3 regions of the Roseomonas cutis genome follow, and region 3 is predicted to be linked to each of the others. Evidence: predicted binding sites of a transcription regulator. Region 3 holds the regulator's gene; each other region holds the start of a gene.

Region 1 (2,259 bases), 2.1 Mb from region 3:
GATCGATCGGCTCTGACAGATCGCCAAGCGCCTGATCGATACGGCGGCCGATCGCTGGACCGAAGCGCAGGGTGAGCGGCGCGCGCGGCTGCGCGAGGATATCTCCGATGGTTTCAAAGCCAAGCGTCCGCAGCGCCGCGACTATCGAAGCGTCGATGCGCAGCGCGGCCAGCGGAAGCGGTTCCAACAGCGATGCATCATGACGTTCAGGAGCGATTATCGTCGCGCGGGCTGCAAACCGGGCCAAGGCGTGGGCCGCGCCCCAGCTGTCGGCGATCGCACCGCGAGCGGCGATACCGGACATGGCCAGCCTACCGATCAGGCCCTCCAGCATGACAGCTTCGCCGCCGTGAAGGTGATCGGCTCCGGTCGAGTCGATGATGATCCCGTCTGGAGGATCAGGGGCCACGACAGGCGCGTAGCGCAGGAGCCAGGTGGCGAGCCGATCAAGTGCCTCCACATCGGCTGCCGGCTCGGCATCTTGCACGATGAGGTCTGGCACCAGGACCTGAGCCTTGGTCACAGGTATGCCGGGGCGAAGGCCGGCGGCCACGGCAGCAGCATTCGCCGCCAGCACCACCCGCCTGTTTCCTTCCCGGCCAATCAGGACGAGCGGCGCCTCAGCCGGAGGCGCCGCGTCGCCAGCCTTCCGCCGAAGCCGGTCGGTGGACCAGCTCGGCAGGAAGAGCGAGACGACCCGTGTCATCGCACGCCTCCAACTCGAAATCTGCACTCTCGCCCGCGCGTGCGCGGATCAGTTCGACCAGCCAGCGGGCACGCCCTACGCCCGGAACAGGCAGAGGTGTCGATGGCACCATAGACACGCGCCAGCGTGTCATCGCGGCGGTGGGTTGGCCGAAATCAGTGGCTTCGGTCTGTCGTCGCCAACGCCGCAGCGCGATACCGATCGATCCGCTGCCCTCGGCTGCCAACTGCAGGCGGCGCGAGGCTGTCATGGAAAGCCGGGCCACCTCACCGAGAACCGCCCCTAGACCACCATGGCGCAACCCTTCCTCCATGCAGGCCAGCACGGTCTTGTCATCGCCGGCTTCGAGATAGATTACGCGATCGGACGCAAGACCTGCCTGGGCGATCGCCGGCGCGAACAGGTCCGGACGGGTGATACACCAGAGGATCTTGCCCTTGGTTCGAGCCGCGACGCCCGCGCTGAACAAGGCTGCTGCAGCACCATCGACCGCGCCATTCCCACCGCCTGCAATCTCATGCAGCGCGCCAAGCGCCAACCCGCCACCGGGGAGTCGTGAGTCGACGTCGGCAATCCCAAACGGGAGAACCGATTTGGCGCGCCGACTCCGGCCTTCGATCTTCTCGATCTGCGCGCGCAAAGACTCTATGGCGGGTTCGGGCCGCACGCTTCCAGTTGACCTCCGGATAAGGGTTCGTCATCATGTTCTCTATTTGTTCTATCTTGCGCGTGTGAGAGTCAAGCCGGTTTTCTGGACAGGAAGAGTTTTAGCCAATCTTGAAAGAGGACGCGCGTAGCCGGTCCGGTGAAAAAGACGTGGACCGCTACGGCGGCGAGATATCCGCCGGTCCTAGATAGGCGATGTCGATCTTGCTGACATCCGTGGCTACCACAGCCCGGAGCAAACCGATCCGGTCTGGATTAAGCGCAGCCTGGAGGGTGCCAAGCGGCGCGGCGTCGGCAGAAAGTACGCGGGGTTGCCCGCCCCAGTAATGAACTTGGACCGGTGTGCCCGGAGGCGGCGGCGCTCCAAGCCAGTTAACCGACGCCCAATAACGCCGATCAGCCCAGGTGCGGTTGTCAGCGGGCATGAAGCTGTTTGTGAACTCCGTCCAGATCGCCTTCGTCTCTGCGGTAGGCCAGTCGGGCAGAGCGCTCCAGGCGGCGACGGCGTCCGAATTGAGCCATTCCCGCAGCTCCTGTCCCGTCGTGAAGGTCGCTGCGGTGTCGGTGACTGCCTTGATCGCGGCAAGCCGCGAGTTGAAGCCGGCTTGGATCAGGATCGAGGCTGACCGATTGAGCGTGCCGGTCTCCACCGCAGGAACTGCTGCGCCAAGTTCGTGATCCTCCAGTAGAAGATCGAAAACGCCGACCGTGTCGCCGTTGGCGGCCGCCCGAACGCGGATCGCCTCCATCGCCCAAGGCAGGCGATAGACGAGGCCGCCCTCTACAAATTGCAGGGTCTCAGAGGCCTGCGCTGCGCCCAGCGCCGCGAGCGGTTGGCCAAGCAGCCATGCGCGCAGGATGTCGCGCCAGTTCGCCGGCAGGGGATC
Region 2 (2,259 bases), 1.0 Mb from region 3:
CCGCACCGCTTCGTCGCCAACCCCGAATGGGAAGCCTGCCACCGCGACTTCCACCGCGCCCTGCTGGCCGGCTGCGAGGCGCCGCCGCTGCTCGCCTTCTGCGACCGCCTGCGGGAGGAGGCGCAGCGCTACCGGGCCCTGGCGAACACGGTCGCCTATCCGGAGCGGGACGTGGCGGCGGAACACGCGGCCATCGCGCGCGCGGCGCTGGAGCGCGACGTGCAACGCGCCACCGCCCTGCTGGCCGAGCATTACGAGCGCACGGGGGCCTTCGTCGGGGCCAGGCTGGGACTCGGGGCGGACGGCGCCGCGCCCTGAGGGGCGCCACGGCCCCTGGCCGGCCTATCCGATCGCGGCGACGATCTCGTTGACCATGGGCTTGAGGTGGAAGTTGTCGTCCGGCTGCATGGCCACCGTGCCGCCAGCCTCCTCCACCGCCTTCGCCACCACGGGTCCCACCGCGGCGATGCGGGTCCGGCGCAGCGCCTCCGCCAGGGTGGGCTCGCGCCCCGTGGCCTTCGCGACCTCGCGCAGCCGGCGGAGCTGGGGCGAGGAGGTGAAGGCGATCAGATCGACCTCGCCCGCCGCCATGGCGTCGATCAGCGCCGCCACCTGCCCGTCGGCCTCCCGGGAGGCATAGCGATACGGGGTGACGGGATCGGGCTCGGCGTCACGGCTGCGCAGGAAGTCCAGCAGCCGATCGTTGGGGTTGTCCGGGTAGAGCTGCACGCCCACCCGGTGCCCGGCCAGCGCCTCCCCCTGCAAGGCCGCGATCACCCCTTCCGTCATCGGGACCTCGGCGGTGATGTCGGGCGACAGGCCCAGCGTCCGCAGCCGCGCGGTCGGCTTCGGGCCGCGCACGATCCGGCGCACCTCGGGCAGGGCGGCGCGGAAGTCCGGCTCGATCCCCGCGCGCCGCGCGACGCCCAGCAGGCGCGACAGGCCCTCCCCCGTCAGCAGGATCAGGTCGTCGGGCGGGGTGGCGACGAAGCGTCGCAGCCAGTCCTCGACGGGCGCCGGGTCCTCCAGGTCCAGGATGGCCACCAGGGGGCAGCGGATCACCGAGGCGCCCTGGCGCTCCAGCATCCGTGCCATCACCTCCAGCTCGCGCGTCTCCGGCACGGCGATGCGCCGCCCCGCCAACGGCCCTTCCTGCTCCATCCCACCCATGCGGACCTCCTGCCCTGTCGCCGGCCAGCGGCGCACGATCCCCGACGGCAGGGTCGCGTCCCGCGGCGTCCCCGTCCATCCGTCCGGGAGCAACCAGGCACCACAGCGAACGTTTAGAGAACAGACAGTCAGGAGAACCGCTGTGGCGCAACGAAGGACCCAGGCCGCGGCCAGCGACCCCAAGGCCCATCCCGATCCCCATTCCAACGCCGTCAAGGACCCGGACGACTGGACCACCGGCGAGGAGGAGATGACGGGGGCCCAGGCCAGCTACCTCAAGACGCTCAGCGAGGAGGCAGGGGAGGAATTCGACCCTTCCCTGAACAAGGCCGAGGCATCGAAGCGCATCGACGCCCTGCAGGAGAAGACGGGGCGCGGCCGCTAGGGCCGTCCGCCTTCCCCCCGGGCCGCCACTCCCAGGCCCCCACTCCCAGGCCCGCCGTCAGCGCGCGCGGAAATTCCGGTGGCAGGCGCTGCAGCTTGCCGCCATCTGCTGGAATGCGGTCGCGGTCGCCGATGCCTCGCCCGAAGCGGCCACGGCCTGAAGGTTGCCGGCGGCGGAGGCGGCATTGGCCGCCGCCCGCTCGAAGGTGGCGCGGTCCGACCAGACCTCCGGCCGGGCCTTTGTGTCGCCCGTCTCCGAACCGGCCGGGAAGAAGCTGGGGAAGCCCGTGTAGAAGGCCTGTATCGCCGCGGCGCGCTGGGCCACCGGTGCCAGGTCGCCGCGCGAATCCAGCGCGGCCTTGATCGCCTCCATGTTGCGCTGCATCTCGCGCAGCCCTGCCTTGCGCTGGCTGATGGCTTCGGCCGGGGTGGCACCGGGCGGCAGACCCTGCGCCGCGGCGAGGCTGCAACACAGTGCGATGAAGCACGCCGCAACACCCAGGCTTCGCATTCGCATACTCCCCTACCGCGCCGGCCAGCCTCCGCTGCGCCTGTCCTTTCCGCAAGGGCCCGGCCTGTCGGTGCCGACCCGCCCTTGCCCCGTCGGCCGAGGGCGGCTAAGAGCGGCGCCACCGGCGAACCCCGCATGTCGGAGCGTAGCTCAGCCTGGTAGAGCACTGTGTTCGGGACGCAGGGGCCGGAGGT
Region 3 (2,259 bases):
GGCGGCGGCTGACGGCGCGCGACATCGGCCTGGCCGCGGCGGGCAACCACCCCTGGCTCGCGGTGCGTCGCCGCCCGCGGGTCGGGCTGCTGGCCACCGGCGACGAGATCGTCCTGCCGGGTGAGCCGGTGCCGCCGGGCGGCATCGTCTCCTCCAACGCCCATGCCCTGGCCGCCATGGTCCGCGCGGCCGGGGGCGAGCCGGTGGTGCTGCCGGTGGTGCGCGACGACTCCTCGGCCATCGCGGCGGCGGCCCGGGCGGCGGAGGGCTGCGACCTGCTGGTGACGACCGGCGGCGCCAGCGTGGGCGACCACGACCTGGTGCAGTCGGCGCTGGGGCCCGAGGGGTTCGAGCTCGGCTTCTGGCGGATCGCCATGCGGCCGGGCAAGCCGCTGATCTGGGGCCGGCTGCGTGGCGTGCCGTTGCTGGGCCTGCCGGGAAACCCCGTCTCCGCACTGGTCTGCGGCGTGCTGTTCCTGCTGCCCGCGCTGGCGCGGCTCGCGGGCCTGCCGGCCGGACCCACGCCCAGCCGGCCGGCGCGCGCCGGGGCGGATCTGGCCGCGAACGACCGGCGCCAGGACTACCTCCGCGCCCGTTGCGCCCCCGGCGAGGGCGGGGTGCCCGTCGCCATGCCCTTCCCACGGCAGGACAGTTCCATGCTGCGGCTGCTGGCCGGGGCGGATGCCCTGCTGATCCGTGCCCCGTTCGCGCCGGCCGCCCCGGCCGGCACGCCGGTCGAGATCATCGAGCTGGCGCCGCTGGGCCTCTGACGCGCCGTTCCGGCCACCGGACCTGTGGATTCCGGGGACAAGCTTGACCATCCCATTGGAACCTATCTAGAACATGCCGGCGGGTTGCCGGTTTGTTCGCCGGCGAGTCCGCCGGAGGATTTTCCCTATGCTGACGCGCAAGCAGCACGAGCTGCTGGTCTTCATCGACCGTCATCTGCGGCAGACGGGGTTCTCGCCTTCCTTCGAGGAGATGAAGGAGGCGCTGAACCTCCGCTCCAAGTCCGGCATCCACCGGCTGATCACCGCGCTCGAGGAACGGGGCTTCCTGCGGCGGCGCGCCCACCGGGCCCGCGCGCTGGAGGTGGTGCGCCTGCCGGAGAACCTGGCCGCCGCCAAGCCCGCCATGGCCGCGATCCCGTCCTCGGCACCGTCGGCCGAGCCTACCCCGGCGCCCCCCGCCTTCGCGCCGAACGTCATCCGCGGGCACTTCGTGCCGAACCTCGCGGGCGTGACGCGGCCGGTGGAGGCGCCGGCCGTCCATCTGCCGCTCTATGGCCGGATCGCCGCGGGCCTGCCGATCGAGGCGCTGCGGGACCAGGGCACGGGGATCGAGGTGCCGACGGCGCTGCTGGGCCATGGCGAGCACTACGCGCTGGAGGTTGCCGGCGATTCGATGGTCGAGGCGGGGATCCTGGACGGGGACACGGTCATCATCCGCCGCGGCGACACGGCCGACAACGGCTCCATCGTCGTAGCGCTGGTGGATGATGCGGAGGTGACGCTGAAGCGGCTGCGCCGCCGCGGCAACTCGGTGGCGCTGGAGGCGGCGAACCCCCGCTACGAGACGCGCATCTTCGGCCCGGACCGGGTGAAGGTGCAGGGCCGGCTGGTCGGGCTGCTGCGCCGGTACTGACCTCGCCGGGCTCGCCCCTCACTCCGCCGGGGCCATGGGCTCGCGCGGGCGGGGCGTGGGGATCGGGGGCACCCAGGGGCGGGTGCCGCGCCAGTCGCGGTCGGACAGCACCCGCAGCCCGGACGGACCCAGCCAGACCGCATGGGGACCGTTCCGCCAGACGCTGAAGCGGTCCACGACCACGGTTTCCCGGCAGCGGCCACGGATCGGCTCGGCGGAGACGAGCACCCTGGCCTGGCCGCACCAGCCCTCCGCCACCACGGGTGGCGCCGCCTGCCCGCGTCGCGCGGTCGGTGCGCGCAGCAGGGCGGCGGCGGCGGCGTCCGGCCGGGGACGGAAGACGCATCCCGTGCTGGCGCAGCGGATGGCTCCCCCGGCGAGGTCACCCTCCGGCGGCAGGCGTTCCGCCTCCCCCTCCCCCCAGGCGCGCAGCCAGCTGTCGCGGGTGAAGCTGCTGGCGCCGCTCGCCCGCTCCAGCCAGACACCCTCCGCCGTGCGCAGGGCGATCAGCCGCCCGTCCTGCGACACCAGCAGGTCGGGGGGATCGGCCGCGAGGCCGGAGGCCAGTCCCGCCGCCAGCAGCGGCACCCCCAGCCAGCGCACCCCGCCGCGCCA

Evidence for each region. The regulator LexA, encoded in region 3, represses DNA repair genes until DNA is damaged. The targets are predictions, from matches to a motif close to TGTTCTANNTANGTTC.
Region 1: LPC08_RS24180 (ImuA family protein) is a predicted target of LexA. The motif match lies at 1,410-1,425, and genes of this name have one in related genera.
Region 2: LPC08_RS14135 (DUF3072 domain-containing protein) is a predicted target of LexA. The motif match lies at 1,278-1,293, and genes of this name have one in related genera.

Annotation. Positions count from the first base shown of each region.
Region 1 covers NZ_CP087719.1:5,303,071-5,305,329, reverse strand. The annotation lists gene LPC08_RS24185 (Y-family DNA polymerase) at 1-706, opposite strand, end outside; gene LPC08_RS24180 (ImuA family protein) at 621-1,373, opposite strand; gene LPC08_RS24175 (DEAD/DEAH box helicase) at 1,531-2,259, opposite strand, start outside.
Region 2 covers NZ_CP087719.1:3,070,698-3,072,956, forward strand. The annotation lists gene LPC08_RS14125 (GntR family transcriptional regulator) at 1-318, shown strand, start outside; gene LPC08_RS14130 (uroporphyrinogen-III synthase) at 343-1,170, opposite strand; gene LPC08_RS14135 (DUF3072 domain-containing protein) at 1,313-1,555, shown strand; gene LPC08_RS14140 (c-type cytochrome) at 1,613-2,065, opposite strand; tRNA gene LPC08_RS14145 (tRNA-Pro) at 2,205-2,259, shown strand, end outside.
Region 3 covers NZ_CP087719.1:2,041,351-2,043,609, forward strand. The annotation lists gene LPC08_RS09470 (molybdopterin molybdotransferase MoeA) at 1-770, shown strand, start outside; gene lexA (transcriptional repressor LexA) at 898-1,644, shown strand; gene LPC08_RS09480 (ComEC/Rec2 family competence protein) at 1,663-2,259, opposite strand, start outside.